DNA from 3 places in the Photobacterium sp. R1 genome. Region 1 is predicted to be linked to each of the others. Evidence: riboswitches for the same ligand, from Rfam matches in the RefSeq annotation. Region 1 holds a riboswitch; each other region holds the start of a gene.

What was found. A riboswitch is a leader RNA that binds a small molecule or an ion and turns the genes downstream of it on or off. The one in region 1 is predicted to bind thiamine pyrophosphate.
Region 2: another riboswitch for thiamine pyrophosphate. It lies ahead of thiB (thiamine ABC transporter substrate binding subunit); the one in region 1 lies ahead of thiD (bifunctional hydroxymethylpyrimidine kinase/phosphomethylpyrimidine kinase).
Region 3: another riboswitch for thiamine pyrophosphate. It lies ahead of thiC (phosphomethylpyrimidine synthase ThiC); the one in region 1 lies ahead of thiD (bifunctional hydroxymethylpyrimidine kinase/phosphomethylpyrimidine kinase).

What each region holds. Positions count from the first base shown of each region.
Region 1 covers NZ_BAAHZP010000017.1:67,324-73,388, reverse strand. The annotation lists gene ACYP03_RS21030 (ABC transporter permease) at 1-9, opposite strand, end outside; gene ACYP03_RS21025 (ABC transporter ATP-binding protein) at 2-772, opposite strand; gene thiD (bifunctional hydroxymethylpyrimidine kinase/phosphomethylpyrimidine kinase) at 822-1,697, opposite strand; TPP riboswitch at 1,794-1,891, opposite strand; gene ACYP03_RS21015 (VOC family protein) at 2,068-2,424, shown strand; gene ACYP03_RS21010 (family 20 glycosylhydrolase) at 2,494-5,079, opposite strand; gene ACYP03_RS21005 (hypothetical protein) at 5,628-6,065, shown strand, end outside.
Region 2 covers NZ_BAAHZP010000015.1:51,458-57,522, forward strand. The annotation lists gene thiP (thiamine/thiamine pyrophosphate ABC transporter permease ThiP) at 1-1,063, opposite strand, end outside; gene thiB (thiamine ABC transporter substrate binding subunit) at 1,080-2,066, opposite strand; TPP riboswitch at 2,176-2,294, opposite strand; gene ACYP03_RS20040 (DUF547 domain-containing protein) at 2,367-3,098, opposite strand; gene leuD (3-isopropylmalate dehydratase small subunit) at 3,309-3,911, opposite strand; gene leuC (3-isopropylmalate dehydratase large subunit) at 3,947-5,383, opposite strand; gene leuB (3-isopropylmalate dehydrogenase) at 5,410-6,065, opposite strand, start outside.
Region 3 covers NZ_BAAHZP010000012.1:122,119-128,183, reverse strand. The annotation lists tRNA gene ACYP03_RS18550 (tRNA-Trp) at 57-133, shown strand; gene crcB (fluoride efflux transporter CrcB) at 303-686, opposite strand; gene ACYP03_RS18540 (universal stress protein) at 825-1,250, shown strand; TPP riboswitch at 1,331-1,428, shown strand; gene thiC (phosphomethylpyrimidine synthase ThiC) at 1,558-3,486, shown strand; gene thiE (thiamine phosphate synthase) at 3,483-4,124, shown strand; gene ACYP03_RS18525 (HesA/MoeB/ThiF family protein) at 4,128-4,886, shown strand; gene thiS (sulfur carrier protein ThiS) at 4,883-5,092, shown strand; gene ACYP03_RS18515 (thiazole synthase) at 5,094-5,864, shown strand; gene thiH (2-iminoacetate synthase ThiH) at 5,874-6,065, shown strand, end outside.

The DNA of each region.
Region 1 (6,065 bases):
TTTAGTCATTGTGTTGGTTTACCAAACTCAGGGCTTTCAGGATCTGCTGCTGACAATTCACAAGACGGGCGTCGATTTCACGCGGAATCGTTCCGTCCGGGGGTGGCAGCGAGTTGATTTTTGCGGGCTGGCCTTGCATCAGGAACACAGAGTGTCCCAGACGGAGTGCTTCCTGAGGGTCATGTGTAATGAGCAGTACGGTTCGGTTTTCCAGCAGTTCTGCAGCTAGATCCTGCAATTTGTATCGTGTGACAGCATCCAGTGCTGAAAAAGGTTCATCCATTAATACGAGTGGCTGGTCCTGCATCAGGGTTCGGGCGAGTGAAACCCGCTGACGCATTCCGCCAGAGAGCCTTGATGGGGGGGCAGAGATGTATTTTTTTAAGCCGACGCGTTCTAACAGTTCAATCGCTTGTGACTGATGCGTCTCACTGACTTTTCCGTGTTTGAGCTGAACACCAAAGCAAACATTATCCAGCACATTCAGCCAGGGAAGCAGTAAATCCTGCTGAGCCATATAGGCAATCTGTGCATTCACAGGTTGGTTGCTGCTGGTTTTAATGCTCCCTTGCCAATGGACGTCGGCAGGTAATAATCCGGCTAGTAGCCTGAGTAATGTGGTTTTACCGCATCCGCTTTGCCCGAGAATGCAATGCCACTGGCCTGGGATTAAACTGAGATTCAGCTGTCTGAATAATGGCATTTCCTGATCAGGGTAATGCAGACGAATATTATTCAACTGAACCCCCAAGCCTGCCTGCCGGTCAGTCATGTGGTTTTCTTCCTGACGAGTGATGATTTGCTCAGGCACCTGCTTCTCCTTAACGCGGCTGGAGTGAATAGAAGTGATGAACCGGGCCATGACCTTGGCCAATCCGAAGTTGATCCGCATGTAACAGGGCTTGCGTCAGATAGGCTTTCCCGCGTGTCACGGCTTCTGTGAGGCTGTATCCCTGAGCCAGATAAGAAGCAATCGCTGCAGACAGCGTGCATCCCGTGCCATGCGTGTTCTGCGTCTGAACTCGCGAAGCAGTTAGGGTGACGGTGTCACTTTCTAGGATGAGATAGTCCGTGCTTTGTGCTTCCTGTTCCCAATGTCCCCCTTTCAGCAAAACAGCTTCAGTGTTGAGTTGTTTCAACTGCTCAATCAGCGCTTCTTTTTCTTCTGTTTCTTTTGTGTGTACAACAGGTGAAATTGTGCCAGAAAGGGATGGATTTCGGGTTAAAGCGACTGCCTCTGGCAGATTTGGCGTGATCAGTGTTGCCAGAGGAAGAAGTTCTGATTTCAGGGTGGAAATGGCATCGGCTTCCAGTAATAAGTCACCGCTGGTTGCGACCATCACCGGGTCGAGAACGATGAATTTCGGCCGGTATTGACGCAGTTTTTTAGCAACAGCACGAATGATAGTCGCATCACTCAGCATGCCTATTTTTACCGATTGGATATCAAGGTCGCTGAAGACAGCATCCAGCTGTTGTTCAACAAACGCCGGGCTGACCGGAAAAATACCCGTTACGCTCTGTGTATTTTGAGCCGTCAGTGCCGTGATAACCGAACAGGCATAGCCGCCAGTTGCCGAAATGGCTTTGATATCAGCCTGTATCCCGGCACCACCACCACTGTCTGAACCTGCAATTGTCAGTGTAATCGGGGTTTTAATTTCTGGGGAAAGTTCATTGTGAGCTGACTTGTTCATTTTCATCCCTTGGCATCAATATCATGATTCATGATGGGGCAGGGATGACGAACAGTCGCGATGGTCACTGAGCCGTCAGGAACTGGCGCTTAGTGGCAGGCAAGTCTGCTAGTTCCCTACGCCAGTATGAGCTGGATCAGGTTCAACGGGTCCCACAGCGTGGTCTCAGCCTTTCGACTCCCCGACTAACGTTTAATCATTCTGTATGTTCAACCGAAGCTTGTTGTCTTCAGTATCATTTTGCGTTGGCATTCTAACCCTGTTTTTTTGAAGAAAGCAAAAGAATTCCAGAAAATCTGTGCGGGCTCCGGACAGAGGCGTTATAGACAGCCTATGATATCGTTACCGTCAATAATTCTGGAGACATTCAGTGAAACAGCATCATCAGATTAATTACGTTGAATTTCCTGCAAGTAACCTGCCGGCAACAAAAGCTTTTTTTGAATCCGCTTTTGGCTGGTCATTTACAGATTATGGTGATGAATATACAGCTTTTTCGGATCAGGGGCTGGATGGGGGATTTTATGCGGCGCCCCTGAAATCTGAATCAGAAAAAGGTGCGGCTTTAATTGTGCTGTACAGTGATAATTTAGAAGCGACAGAGCAAAAAGTCATCGAAGCGGGCGGCAAAATTGTGAAACCGATTTTTGCGTTTCCCGGAGGCCGCCGGTTCCACTTTACAGAACCGAGTGGTAATGAACTTGCTGTCTGGGCTGATCCCGAGTAGTAAAGCACCCGATTGATGAATGAAAAGAGCTCCTGACGGAGCTCTTTATCGTTCGGGCAATGATGTTGCTTAATTCACTGTTGTAACCCGGCTGCTTCGGTCACCAGACACTGTTCGCAGCTGGACACCACTCGCCGCTGCTGGTGGATTGAGGCGATCATAAGCCTGCCAACTTGCGCCCTGATCGACTGAGTACTCAATGGTCAGGCCAGGGAAGGTGGAGTTCGCCTTCAGGACACCATTTTCGAGGACGCCGCCAGGGACAGGCAGGTTGAACGTAATGCCGCTTTGCTCCAGTTTCGGCAGCACTTTCTGGCCCAGGAGGTTTGCGAAGCGGTTGTAGTCCGTATTACGGGCTGCCTTGTCTACAGGGGTGCCAGCGTTGTCATTGGCTTCCCAGCCCGCCGTATGCCATGCACGCTCGGCCAGACCCAGAACACGCGGGAAAGTCATCCCTTCGAACTGAGCTTCAGTACGGACTGTTTCAGCCCACAGCGAACCCTGAATACCCAATACATTTTCAGGTTTCAGGAGTTTTTTCACACCAGCACCGGCAACCACGTCTTCTTTCGTAATTGGTGCACCGGCACGGGTGAAGTCGGCATTTGCGAACACATCATCCGGCATGTAACCAAAGGTCTTCCGGGTGTCGGTGAAACGTGGCGCCCAATAGTAACCGCGTTCGTTTGGATCCGGCTCGTATGGATGGTCGAAATACAGGTGGCTGGCATGGTTGTAAACAACTTTATAGTCGTTGTTTGCCAGATTATAGGCACGGTCAGCAACACCCCATTCCCAGATATTCTGCCAGGCGTTACCCCAGAGCTGACTGTTGGCCATTTCAGAGCGGGGGTAGACTTGTCCGCTGTGCATCAGACCGTCTTCCCAGCCTGCCATATCCAGACCATAGTTCGCTGTAATGACAGAGATACGCTCGACAAAGTAACGGCTCAGGTCAGAAACACTGTTGACGCCATCTGTGTTGTTGGCAATAAATGCCTGACAGACAGGAGAGTTAACCCATGCACCGGCAATCTCATCGCCACCAAAGTGGAAGGTTTTCAGTGGCTGAACTCCCTGATGCAGGTTCACCAGACCTTTGACCACAGCATCAACGAAATTGTAGGTTGAATCCATACAAACGTTGATAGCATTGTCTGTAAACATCTGAACAGAAAGATATTCTGTTGTGTCGCTGAAATCTGTCAGCAGGTATTTGCTGGCTTCTTCCAGATTTCCCTGAGCGGCAAAGTGGTCATAGCGCGCTTCCATGGCTTTAATCGCAGCGTGCGCATGGCCAGGAATATCAATTTCCGGAACTACTTCAATGCTCAGCGAAGCCGCATGCTGAAGGATGTCCCGGTAATCTTCTGCCGTATAGTATCCATTTGATTCAGCACTACCGTCCGGACCGGCACCCAGGAATGGCAGCAGACAGGATTTTTCTTCCGGATCATGACAACGTTTTGAACTGACATCTGTCAGTTCTGGGAGTCCTGTAATTTCAATTCGCCAGCCTTCATCGTCAGCAAGACGGAGATGGAGTTTGTTCAGCTTAAACGCCGCCATCTGGTCAAGCAGCTGAATGATTGAGTCTTTGCTGCGGAAGTTGCGCACCGAATCAACGGACAGGCCGCGATACGCAAAACGCGGTGCATCCGCGATATCAACCGCGGGGATCTGGTTACCATCGACCAATTGAAGTAATGACTGAGAGGCATACAGTGCACCTGCGCCATCCGCAGCACCGATCGAAATGATTTCGTTTTGCGGGTTAACATTCAGGTTATAGGCTTCATCCCATTTTTGAATGCCATTGACATTGACCTGGCTCCAGCCAATGTTGATACGTTTTTTCGTGGCCGGTGACCATGGTACGGCCGTCAGGCCTAACTGATTGGCAAGGAAGGTCGCCTGGCCTTCGTAGCCATTGTCATAAACAACAACCCAGCTTGAATCAATACTGACGCTGCCACTGCCGAGAGTGAACTGGGCTGGGGATGGGATGACACCCACAGGGTTTTCCAGAGTACTCAGATCGGCATTACGCTGATAACGATCTTGCGCGGTGAAGGGATCGTAGTAATCCGTGATCGCAGCACTGCCGTAACGTTTCCATTGCTGTGGCGATGTAAAATCAGCAACAAACGGCAGTTCTTCAGAAGGTTTGGTTGGCACGGCACCATTGATGTGGTTGCTGGTACTGGTGATGAGAGATGTAATGGTGTTGCCATTGTCTTCAGAAACAAAATACCAGTTCGGCATAATGTCCGTTTTCGCAGCCTGCCAGTCGGAAGCATCAAACTCAATGGTCAGTGATTGGCCGGGTGCCAGAGGAACGAACTTGTCCGTTGGTTCCAGTTTGAAAATATCGCCGTTAACATGTGTGATTTTGACTTGTTCATTCAGAACATCTTTCACCATACGGATATGGCTAAAGTAAATACTCCAGCCAATTGCAGGCAGGGTTTTGGCGCTCTGGTTCGTAAAATCAAGTCTGGCCCGGAAAGAGACCCAGTCTTGCTGGGTGTTATCTACAACCGTGTAGGTCACATCCAATCCCTGACCAAGCTGATCCAGATCTGCTGCCGGGATTGCCAGCGCCGGGCCAGCAATAACAGCCGATAAGGCTAACGCTAATACAGATGTTTTCATCATGGTTCCTTATTTCGATAAGTAAAAAATCATTAGCTGTAGCCTAACGATCTGAATGAATTAATAAAAACATCAATAAGTGATTGGGCAAGAGGAAATACTAAAAATGCTGTTGCGGCCAAGAAAATCATACAAACTGTTGATTATTTCACCATTTATTCGTGATTGAGGTTAAGTTTTGGCGTGGAATTTTCAATGAATAGAGGATGTTATGCTAAGTCAGGTCAATTCCTCTACGACATAGCGTGCCTTCGATTGGTGGGGACCAGGAGAGGGAAAAATTCTAAAAATTTTGATTGATAATTATTGTCACGTAAGAAGTTTGCCCACATTGGGACATAAGATTGCGGAAAAAGCAAATTTGTTCAAATTTATGCATATAGTTGATTTAAAATGAATGCTATCAGTTTTGAAATTCGAAAAAGCACATCAGATAGCATTGCGGATAAATGTGGGTGAAAAATAAGCAAATTTGAGCCGAAAACAGAACAATTGAAGAAAATGGCAGCCAGCTATCAGTTTTATGTCTGGAAGTGGAATTCTGCTTTTTGGTAGAAGATACTCACCCTGCAACACTCATAAATACAAAGGATAGAAAAATGACAAGAGCAGCAGTGATTCTTTGCTCACTCCTGGCCCTGGCTGGCTGTGATGAAGAGACAGTAAAAGATTTGTTAGAGGGCAAAGTTGAAGTATTTACGCTTTACAGCGCGAATACTCAAGGTATTACAGGTGTACCGGATGGATACCATACCTGGACAGAACTGCAGGGCTATAATGTGGGTCTGCCTGATAATGCACCTTTTGGCTCGCGGGATGATCTGGTGAATGCAGTCGGTTCGGTAACGGATGTCGGTTGTGCCAAAATTCCAGATACAGCGGGTATGTGCTTTGAAGAAGGGGACGCTAACAGCTGCTTACCAAACGAACTGACCGAGGTTGGCCTGAAAACTTATAAAATTGACCTTTCTGACCTTGAAGCAGCC
Region 2 (6,065 bases), on a different contig from region 1:
GCCAGAACCGGCTGGCACAGAGAATGGCAATCCCGCCGATCAGGGCCAGCAGGCAGGCCAGTGCGGCGATTTGCAGCGAGTGGCTGACGGCCTGCCAGAGTGCAGGCGTACTGAGTAAGCCGGGCAGTTTGCTGTTGATGCCTGCACTCAGCACGGCCAGCATCGGCGGTATCACCAGCAGCAGCACGGCACCGATCCAGAATCCATCCCAGCATCGGGCCGCCCGGCTGTCGAGATAGTTCGGGTGGCCCTGCTGCACCCGGCCGGTAAGGGTCGACAGTGGCCGGGCAAAGCGCTGACTCACGAGGACCAGCGAGCAGCACAGCAGCATCTGCCACAGCGCCAGCATGGCACCGGCCGCTAAATCAAAGTCATATCGCAGCGCCTGATAAATGGCCAGCTCGATGGTGGTTGCTTTCGGGCCGCCGCCCAGAGACATGATGACGGCAAAACTGGTGAAACAGAGCATGAAGACCAGACCTGCCACCTGCGGCAGTTGCTGACGCAGCCGCGGCCAGGCGACCAGCCGGAACAGCGGCCAGCCTCGCATCCCTAAGTGTGCGGCGAGCTGATGCTGTTCGGCGGGAATGCCTTCCAGACTTTGCAGCAGCAACCGGCTGGCCAGCGGCAGGTTAAGAAAAACATGGGCCAGCAGAATGCCGTTCAGGCCATAAAGACTGAAAGGCAGTTTCATCTCCAGCGTCGCCAGCCACTGGGCCAGCAGGCCGCTGTTGCCATAAATGGCCAGCAGGCCGAACACGGCGACCAGAACCGGCAGAACGACGGTCATGGCGAACAGGCGCAGCAGCAGCGCCCGGCCGGGAAAACGGCGGCGTGACAGGGCATAAGCGACTGGGATGGCCGGGAGCACGCTCAGCAGCGTCGATAGAATGGCCTGCTGAAAACTGAATGCAGTAACATGGCGCAGGTAAGGATCCTGCCAGAGCGCCAGCGGCCGGATGTCGGTCGCCTGCGTCAGCAGAGCGCTGAGCGCTCCGCCGACCAGGATCAGAATGAGCCCGGCACTCAGCAGGCCGGGCAGGCTGGAACGGGAAAGTAACAACGTCAGTCCTACAGGATTATTGCGTCAGGGCTGTTTGCCATTCGCGGACCCAGGTTTTGCGCTCTTTCGCAACTTCGTCAGCACTGAATTCCAGCGATTTGGCCGGACGCGGCAGTGCCTTGAACGCTTCAGGCAGCGGCTGATCGGTGACCGGATACATCCAGTTGCCGGTCGGGATCTGGGACTGGAAGCCCGGCGTCAGGATAAAGTTCATGAACTTATCCGCCAGCGCCTGATTTGGGCTGTGCTTCAGTTTAGCGGCAACTTCCACCTGCATGTAGTGGCCTTCACTGAAGTTGGCCGCTTTATATTTGTCTTCCTTCTCGGCAATGATGTGATAGGCCGGGGAAGTGGTGTAAGACAGCACCAGATCGGTCTCGCCCTTGAGGAACATATTGTAGGCTTCTGACCAGCCTTTGGTGACGGTCACGGTCTTCTTGGCCAGTTGCTGCCAGGCATCAGAGGACTGATCACCGTAGACGGATTTCACCCACAGCATCAGACCCTGCCCCGGGGTCGAAGTACGCGGATCCTGATAGATCAGGTTCAGGTCGTCACGTTCGACCAGCGCTTTCAGGCTGGCTGGCGGGTTCTTGAGCTTCTGGCTGTTGTAAATAAAGGCGAAATAACCGTAATCGAAAGGCACGAAGGTTTGATCCTGCCAGCCCCCCGGAATGGTGACAGCGGATGTGTCGACACCGCTTTTTGCCAGCAGCCCGGTTTTCTTCGCTTCCGTCATCAGGTTGTTGTCCAGACCCAGCAGGACATCGGCCTTCGTGTTTTTGCCTTCCAGACGGACACGGTTGAGGATGGACACCCCATCGTCCAGCGCGACGAACTGTAAATCACAGCCACATTCTTTTTCGAAGGTTTTTTCAATTGCCGGGCCCGGGCCCCAGTCTGCGGTAAACGAACTGTAGGTGTATACCGTCAGTGTCGGTTGAGCAGCGGCTGCAGACGAGGCGGCAACCAGTAAGGGTAAAGCTGTCAGTATGTGTTTCACAAAGCGCTCCTGAGTACCTGCTTGGCAGGGAATTCCGATTTCTTCAAGGCGCGGCGTTGAGTGAGCGGGAGCACGTCCCGGGAAAGTCACGAAAAGGGAAAGTAATGATGTGCTTTCAGTTTCTCAATTCCTACGCCAGCATGACCTGGTTCAGGTTCAATGGGTCCCGTGTGCTGCATATGTATAAACAGACACGATCTCAGTCCGGAGACTCCCCATGAGAACGGCTCTCATTGTAAACGGGGCGGGCACGGGTTGCCAGCCGGAATTATCAGCGGATGCCAGTCTGGGATCCGGGAACTAGCGAATCTCATTCAGGCGCCAGTCATAATCATACCTTGGGCTGGTGAGCGTGACCGGCTGTTTACGGTAGCGGTTGAGGTGTTTCTGCAGATCTGTCAGTGAGCCGAAATCAGACTGATACCAGTCATAAATCGAAGACAGACGGACTTTTCCGCCTTGGTCATCGACGCCTTTGGGGCTGTTGATGAAGCGGCGTGCGGCACCGTCAAGCTGCGTATTGAGCCGGTCGGCATGCATGGCCTCAGGTAACAGGTCCGGGCAACCCAGACTAGCGCAGTTCACCACATAGTGAATGCGTTTGTCTTGCCAGATCGGGCGGAGAATACGGTGCTCAATATCGTTCAGGGACAGTTTTTTGCCGTCAATGGTGATCAGCTGTTCATCCCAGGGCCCGAAACTGAACAGGCCGCCCAGTTTGGTAATCGAACTGACCGGATAGTTATCCAGAATGACTTTCACCGTCAGGGCATTGTAGAGATTCACCCAGTATGCGAACTGCTCATTTCGGTTTAAAAGACGGGGATCGCGTGAGGTCAGCCCGGCAATATACTGATTCAGGCTGCTTTTATCTTGCGGACTGACCGCAGCGTAGCGAAAACGGGTCTGTTGTGGGGCGACGAGCAGGTAGGTGTTCAGCAGACTTTGCCAGGCGCTGTGATCTACTGTGGTGGTGCTTTGGGGGTTGCTGGTTTGCCAGAACGGCCAGAGGTCGGCTTTTGGCGCAGCCATGGGAGCTGATGAGAGGCTGAGTAAAATCAGGACTATGAATAAAGGCAGAGCCCGGCGGAACGAAAACATGTGAACACCTCTGTAGACGGTTGATATCTAAGAGACCGAAAGGAAACGCGTTTCTTTCTGGTTTGTCTGATGTCTTGCCTGCAGACCTGAACAAAACACCCTGCCGGAGCAGGGTGTCTGAGGCTGACTCTTGAGTATAGATCAGGCTAAAAAAGCCGGGATCTTGCTTTCATATTCCGCGATTTTATCTTCGTGTTGCAGCGTCAGGCCAATGTTGTCCAGACCGTTCAGCAGGCAGTGGCGGCGGAACTCGTCGATTTCAAATGAATACGATTTGCCGTTGGCACTGACCGTCATGGTTTCCAGATCAACCGTCACTTCGGCGCCTTCATTGGCTTCGACATACTGGAAGATTTCGTCCACTTCCGTTTCCGTCAGGCGTACCGGCACCATCTGGTTATTGATTGAGTTACCGTAGAAGATGTCGGCAAAGCTGGGTGCAATCATTACTTTGATGCCGTAATCCGCCAGCGACCACGGGGCGTGTTCGCGGGAAGAACCACAGCCGAAGTTTTCCCGGGCCAGCAAGATGCTGGCACCCTGATAGCGCGGGTAGTTCAGGACAAATTCCGGATTGGGTTGCTCACCCGCATCGTCCAGAAAACGCCAGTCGTGGAACAGGTGCTTGCCAAAGCCAATGCGGTTTACTTTCTGTAAAAACTGTTTCGGAATGATGGCGTCAGTGTCGACGTTCGCGGCATCCAGCGGCACCACCAGTCCGGTATGTTGTTGAATTCCTGCCATGGGTATTTTCCTTCTCTTGTTAGGCGGTGGCTCTGTTAGGCGGTCGCAAGGGTTTCTTGGTCCAGCTCGCGGATATCCACGAAGTGACCGGCACAAGCTGCAGCAGCTGCCATGGCCGGGCTTACCAGATGGGTGCGGCCATCACGGCCCTGACGGCCTTCGAAGTTCCGGTTACTGGTGGAGGCGCAGCGCTCCCCGGGACCCAGACGGTCGTTGTTCATCGCCAGACACATGGAGCAGCCCGGCAGGCGCCATTCAAAACCGGCTTCAATGAAAATCTTGTCCAGACCTTCCTGTTCCGCCTGCGCTTTCACCTGCTCAGAGCCGGGAACCACCAGCGCCTGAACGTTTGGTGCAACCTTGCGGCCTTTGGCAACGGCGGCCGCGGCACGCATATCTTCAATGCGGGAGTTGGTGCAGGAACCGATGAATACTTTATCGACCGGGAAGTCAGACAGTTTTTTGCCGGCCTGCAGACCCATGTAGGCCAGAGCTTTCTCGGCAGAAGCACGCTCGACCGGATCGCTGAAGTTTTCCGGAGCCGGGATTGGCTCGTCCACCGCAATCACCTGACCCGGGTTGGTGCCCCAGGTGACCTGAGGTTTGATGTCTGCGGCATTCAGGGTGACGACTTTGTCGAACTGCGCATCCGGATCAGATTTCAGGGTTTTCCAGTATGCGACGGCAGCTTCAAAGTTGGCATCCGTTGGTGCAAAGTGGCGGCCCTGGATGTAGTCGAAGGTGGTCTGGTCCGGCGCAATCAGACCGGCTTTGGCGCCCAGTTCGATCGCCATGTTACAGACCGTCATCCGGCCTTCCATGGTCAGGTCGGTAATGGCTTCGCCGCAGAATTCCACCACGTGGCCTGTTCCACCGGCGGCAGTGGTTTCTCCGATGATGGCCAGAATGATGTCTTTGGCAGTGATCCCTGGTGCGACTTTGCCTTTGACCTCAATTTTCATGGTCTTGGCGCGGGCCTGTTTCAGGGTCTGGGTCGCCAGCACATGTTCAACCTCAGACGTGCCGATACCGAAGGCCAGTGAGCCGAATGCACCGTGGGTAGCGGTATGGGAGTCGCCGCAGACGATGGTCATGCCCGGCAGGGTGATCCCCAGTTCCGGTCCCATGACGTGCACGATGCCCTGATATTTGTGGTTCAGGTCATACAGGGTGACGCCGAATTCTTTGCAGTTTTTCGCCAGCGTTTCCATCTGGATGCGGGCCATCTCGCCCGAAGCCTTGATATCTTTGGTCTGGGTCGAGACGTTGTGGTCCATGGTGGCAAAAGTTTTGCCGGTCTGGCGGACCTGACGGCCTTTTTCGCGCAGGCCGTCAAAGGCCTGCGGAGAAGTCACTTCATGAACCAGATGACGGTCGATATACAGGATCGGGTTTTCGCCTTCAGCCTCGACCACGATGTGGGCATCATAAACTTTTTCGTACAGCGTTTTGCCTGTTGTTGTGTTTGACATTGCTCGTTTGCTCCTCGTGGTTCAGCTTACGCCTGACGAATGTAGGCTGCGATCTTGTCGCCCATGGCGTCGGTCGACAGTGCCGGACGGTCTCCGGCCAGATCTGCAGTCAGTTCCCCGGCTTCCAGTGCCTGAGAGACGGCTTGCTCAATGGCGCGTGCCGCTTCTTCTTCACCCAGGCTGTAGCGCAGCATCAGGGCTGCCGACAGGATTTGTGCCACCGGATTGGCGATGTTTTTGCCTGCGATATCCGGTGCGGAACCGCCTGCAGGTTCATACATGCCAAACTTGTCCTGGTTCAGGCTCGCTGACGGCAGCATGCCCATGGAACCGGTGATCATGGCGCATTCGTCTGAGATGATGTCGCCGAAGATGTTGGAACACAGCATGACGTCGAACTGGGACGGATCTTTGATCAGCTGCATGGTAGCGTTGTCGATGTACATGTGGCTCAGTTCGACATCCGGATAATCTTTGGCGATCTGTTCCACCACTTCGCGCCACAGGATTGAGCTTTGCAGCACGTTGGCTTTGTCGATTGAGCAGACTTTTTTACGGCGCAGGCGTGCAGATTCAAAGGCAATCCGGGCAATCCGTTCAATCTCGTAACGGTGATAGACCTCGGTATCGTAGGCCTTTTCCATCGCGCCTTCCCCTTCGCGGCCCTTCGGCTGGCCGAAGT
Region 3 (6,065 bases), on a different contig from region 1:
TCGACATTCAGGGCTGGTAATTATCATCAGTCTATATACAATACTTACCACACGACAGGGGTGTAGCTCCAATTGGCAGAGCAGCGGATTCCAAATCCGCGTGTTGGGAGTTCGAATCTCTCCACCCCTGCCATCTCTTTTAAGCTCTCGCAGAAATGCGGGAGCTTTTTCGTTTTCAGCGTTTATCTAACGCGATACCGTACGGCATTACATCCTCAGAATGCTGAATTTATTCGAGCCCAAATCGAAAAAAAGCCTCATCTATGATGAGGCTGGTACCAATCTAAACTCTCACGTCAGTCTTAGCTTCTCATCATCAGCTGATAGCCAATAAAGCAGGCAGAAATACTCAGGAATACATTTAAGAGCAGGTTCAGTGTCATCTTGGCGTACTCGCCGTGCTGAAGCAGGACGACGTTATCCATGGAGAAGGTTGAAAATGTCGTGAGGGCGCCGAGAAAGCCCAATCCGAGAATCTGACGCCATGGTGAGGCTTCAATCATTCCCTGATTCAGGGCTGACATCAGCAGTCCCATGACAAATGAACCGATGACATTAACGGCGAGGGTCCCATAAGGGAAGCCGCGTCCAAACAGGACAACAGACAGCTCGGCTATCAGATAACGGGCACATGCGCCAAAGGCTCCGCCAAAGGCAACATAGCTTAAAACGATGAGTTGATTCATTTGTACGCTGGTCTCTGTCAGTCAAACCAGATACTAATACCATGAAATGAACTCTCTGTTGAGACAGTCACTAAGGTAATTCACAAAACAATGTGCTATATGGTGTTGTATTGCAAGCGTTCGTGAATTGAGGTGGTGATGAAGCTTTATAAAACGGTCTTGCTGGCACTCAATCCAGATGATCAACGGGCACAGCAGTTGGTCGTGAAAGCCGGGGTCGTGGCAAGCCATAACAATGCAGACCTACACCTGGCATATGTCGAGCCCGGGGTCGGTAATCTGAGTTTTTTGGATATTGAGCTGCAACTGAAAGAAGCCCATGACGATCAGGAGCTCAGGCGAATGGCGCAGTTGTCTGAATTAGCCACCCATTCTCCGCAGCCTGTGCGCGCGATGCATCTCTATGATGGTGATGTTGCAAAACATCTTATTGAACTGGCAGCAAAAATACATGCAGACTTAGTGATTGTCGGCCATGCCAAAACGGATCTGCACTGGTTGCGAGAAGATGTCCGTCGTGAATTGGATCTGCATTTAAAGTGCGATGTGCTGATTTGTCGCTGATGCGTGACGGTTTTTACTGATTCCTGAAATTCAGTAAAGACCGCTTGCTGTCGGGATACACCTTTCTTATACTCGTTAGCTGAAACTTGTCGGAGTGCCAACTGGCTGAGACCGCATTGCGGGATCCGTTGAACCTGATCAGATTAGTATCTGCGAAGGGAACAAGAGAAAATCTTCTGCCTAGCTGTACCTGTCGTGTACAGCTGCTGTATCAGACGATGCGACACGCCCTACTTGTGTCCGCCTCTTGTTTACGCGCCCATCCGTCAAGCAACTTCCCAGAAATATCAGATGAAAGGAAATTGCTATGTCGAGTCGCAAGCAAGCGAGACTGGAAGCGAAACAATTTATTGATTCACTCACTACCCAAGCCTACCCGAATTCCCGAAAAATCTATGTCACCGGCAGCCGGGATGATATCCGTGTCGGCATGCGTGAGATTGCTCAGGCTGACTCCTTAGTCGGCGGGGATAAAAATAACCCGATTTTTGAGCCGAACGAACCGGTACGAGTCTACGATACCTCTGGCTTTTATACCGATCCGGAACAGACGATTGATATCTACAGTGGTCTGCCAAAGCTGCGTGAAAACTGGATTGAAGAGCGGAATGATACTGAGCTGTTGGATGAGCTGAGTTCTGCCTATACCAAAGAGCGTCTGGCTGATGACACCTTAGATGAGCTGCGTTTTGCGCTCCGTGCCCGTGTCCGCCGGGCTAAGCCAGGCCAGTGCGTGACTCAGATGCACTACGCCCGCAAGGGGATCATCACGCCGGAGATGGAATATATCGCGCTCCGTGAAAACATGGGCCGCGCCCGTTACCGTGATGAAGTGCTGAACCAGCAGCATCCGGGACAAAGCTTCGGCGCCAACCTGCCCAAAGACATTACCCCTGAATTTGTGCGAAAAGAGGTGGCTGAAGGCCGCGCTATTATCCCGTCCAACATCAACCACCCGGAATCTGAGCCGATGATTATCGGTCGTAATTTTCTGGTGAAGGTGAATGCCAATATCGGGAATTCGGCGGTCAGTTCCTCGATTGAGGAAGAAGTAGAAAAACTGGTGTGGTCGACCCGCTGGGGCGGCGATACCGTGATGGACCTGTCAACCGGTCGGAACATTCACGAGACCCGTGAGTGGATCATCCGTAACAGTCCGGTGCCGATTGGAACCGTACCAATGTATCAGGCGCTGGAGAAGGTGAACGGCATTGCTGAGAACCTCAATTGGGACGTGTTCCGTGACACCTTGCTGGAGCAGGCGGAACAGGGCGTTGACTACTTTACGATTCACGCCGGTGTGTTGCTGCGCTATGTCCCGATGACGGCCAAGCGCGTGACGGGTATTGTTTCCCGTGGCGGTTCTATCATGGCGAAATGGTGTCTGGCACATCACAAGGAAAGCTTCCTGTATGAGCACTTTCGCGAGATTTGCGAGATCTGCGCAAAATACGATATCGCGCTGTCGCTTGGCGATGGCTTGCGTCCGGGTTCAGTCGCGGATGCCAATGACGAAGCCCAGTTCAGCGAACTGCGTACACTGGGAGAGCTGACTCAGATCGCCTGGGAATATGATGTACAGGTGATGATTGAAGGACCGGGGCATGTGCCGATGCATATGATCAAGGAAAACATGGAAGAGCAGCTCAAGCACTGCCATGAAGCTCCGTTCTATACCTTAGGCCCGCTGACGACCGATATTGCCCCGGGTTATGACCATATCACCTCCGGAATTGGTGCCGCGATGATTGGCTGGTATGGCTGTGCCATGCTGTGTTACGTGACGCCGAAAGAACACCTTGGCCTGCCGAATAAAGATGACGTGAAGACTGGCCTGATTACCTACAAACTCTGTGCTCACGCGGCTGATTTGGCCAAAGGACACCCGGGGGCGCAGGTCCGAGACAATGCATTGTCAAAGGCCCGTTTTGAATTCCGCTGGGAAGACCAGTTCAATCTGGGTCTGGACCCGGATACTGCCCGTGCATTCCACGATGAAACCCTGCCGCAGGAATCCGGCAAGATTGCGCACTTCTGTTCAATGTGTGGACCTAAATTCTGTTCGATGAAGATTTCTCAGGAAGTGCGGGATTATGCGAAAGCACAGAATGAGGCTCAGGTGATCCAGTTACTGGAGGATCCGCTGGAAGGCATGCGCCAGAAATCGGCCGAATTCCGGGAAAAAGGCAGCGAGCTATATCATCAGGCGAAAACCCATGAGGCAGATCAGGCATGAGTGGGGCGCAACAACTGACATTTCCGGGAATGGAGGGCGGCATCGGGCCGCTCTATCCTGTCGTCGATGATGTTCACTGGATTGCCCGGCTGCTGCCGCTGGGCGTGAAAACGGTTCAGCTGCGGATGAAAGATCCGGCACATCCAGAACTGGAAACACAAATCATCGAAGCCATCCGGCTGGGCCGTGTGCACAACGCTCAGGTGTTTATCAATGACTACTGGCAGCTGGCGCTGAAACACGGCGCTTACGGGGTGCATCTGGGACAGGAAGATCTGGATGCCGCCGATCTGGATGCCTTGCGTCATGCCAGTATCCGGCTGGGTGTTTCTACCCGGACGTCGGCTGAGTTGCAGCGCGGCCTGGCGATTGCGCCGAGCTATGTGGCAATCGGCCACATCTTCCCGACGCCAACCAAGGACATGCCAACCCCGCCGCAAGGGGTCGCACAGCTGAAGGAACATCTGGCGACCGTGGCGGGCCGTTATCCGACGGTGGCTATCGGCGGAATTGACCTGAGCAATGTGGCGGACGTCTGGCAGACCGGCGTGTCCTGTGTCGCCGTGGTGCGGGCCGTGACGGCTGCACCGGACACGGAGCAGGCTCTGGCCGCTTTCGCTGAAAAGCTGGTGAGGTAAGCCATGCTGACTGACGAATCTTTTTTACGCTATCACCGTCAGGTGCAGTTGCCGGAAATTGGTGAGCAGGGTCAGCTGGCCCTGCAACAGGCCAAGGTGCTGATCATCGGTGCCGGTGGTCTGGGAGCGCCCGCGGCGTTGTATCTGGCCGGTGCCGGTGTGGGCAGTCTGGTGATTGCGGACGGCGATCGGGTGGAGCGTTCCAACCTGCAACGCCAGATCATCTACCGCGATGACAATCAGGGCGAGAGCAAGGCTCAGGCCGCAGTCGCGCAGGTGAAGGCACTCAATCCGCACATCCGGGCCCGGGCCGTGACCGCCAATCTGGCTAAGTTACAGCTGGCGATGGAAATTAGCCTTGCGGATGTGGTGCTCGATTGCACCGACAATTTTGCCAGCCGCCATGCCATCAATCAGGCCTGTTTCGAACACGGCAAGCAGCTGATCTCCGGGGCGGCGATCCGCTGGCAGGGGCAACTGATGAACTTTGATTTCCGGGCGCAGCAGGGGCCTTGCTATCACTGCCTGTTTCCGCACGGTGACATGCAGGCACCGCAAAATTGCAGCGAGTCCGGGATTGCCGGTCCCGTCGTCGGGATCATGGGGACCTTCCAGGCCTTGCAGGCTATCAAGGCGATCACCGGCAGTGGCGAATCTGGCAAGGGTCAGTTCCGCCAGTTTGACGGCCTCACCCTGCAATGGCAGCAGTTTGCTCTGCCTATGAATCCGCAATGCCCTGTATGCAGTAAGGAATCTTTATGACCATGATTAACGTTCAGGTGAACGATAAAACCATGCAGCTGGCGGCAGAAACCTCGCTACGAGCGCTGCTGGAGCAACTGGCAATGCCGCTGGATGCCACCGCAGTGGCGCTCAATCAGTCGATTGTCAGTCGTGATTGCTGGGGAGACACCGTGCTCAGCGATGGCGACGCGATCGCCCTGTTTCAAGCTATTGCAGGAGGTTGAGATGCTGACGATTGCAGATAAAACGTTTTCATCCCGTCTGTTTACCGGTACCGGCAAGTATGCCGGCCGGGATGTGATGGCGCAGTCCATTCTGGCTTCCGGTTCGGAACTGGTGACCATGGCACTCAAACGGGTCGACATTGAAAACAGGGACGATGACATCCTGGCGCCGCTGCGTGCCGCTGGGGTGAACCTGCTGCCGAATACCTCCGGCGCGAAAAATGCGAAGGAAGCGATCTTTGCCGCGCAGCTGGCCCGTGAAGCGCTGGGCACTCACTGGCTGAAACTGGAAATTCACCCGGATCCGAAATATTTAATGCCGGATCCGATTGAAACGCTGATTGCCGCAGAAGCGCTGGTCAAACAGGGCTTTATTGTGCTGCCTTACTGTCATGCCGATCCGGTGCTCTGTAAGCGGTTGGAAGAAGTCGGTTGCGCGGCGGTCATGCCGCTGGGTGCGCCGATTGGCTCCAATAAAGGGCTGGCCTCACGGGATTTCCTCGACATCATTATCGATCAGGCACGGGTGCCGGTGATTGTGGATGCCGGGATTGGCGCGCCGTCTCATGCGGCGGAAGCTATGGAGCGGGGCGCGGATGCGGTGCTGGTCAATACCGCGATTGCTGCGGCGGCTGATCCGGTGGCCATGGGCCGGGCATTCAAACTGGCGGTCGAAAGCGGACGGATGGCTTATGAAGCCGGTCTGGCCGGGACAGTCAGCCAGGCTGTTGCATCCAGCCCGCTGACGGCGTTTCTGGATGCCAGCATTTAAGGAGGCGGCATGAGTTATGCGGATGTCTGGCGTCAGCTGGACTGGGATGATGTCCGGCTGTCGATTTACAGTAAAACGGCGGCGGATGTTGAGCGTGCACTCAGCAAACGCAAGCGGGATCTTGAAGACTTCAAAGCTTTGATTTCCCCGGCTGCCGAGGCTTATCTGGAGCAAATGGCACAGCAGTCGGCGGCTCTGACG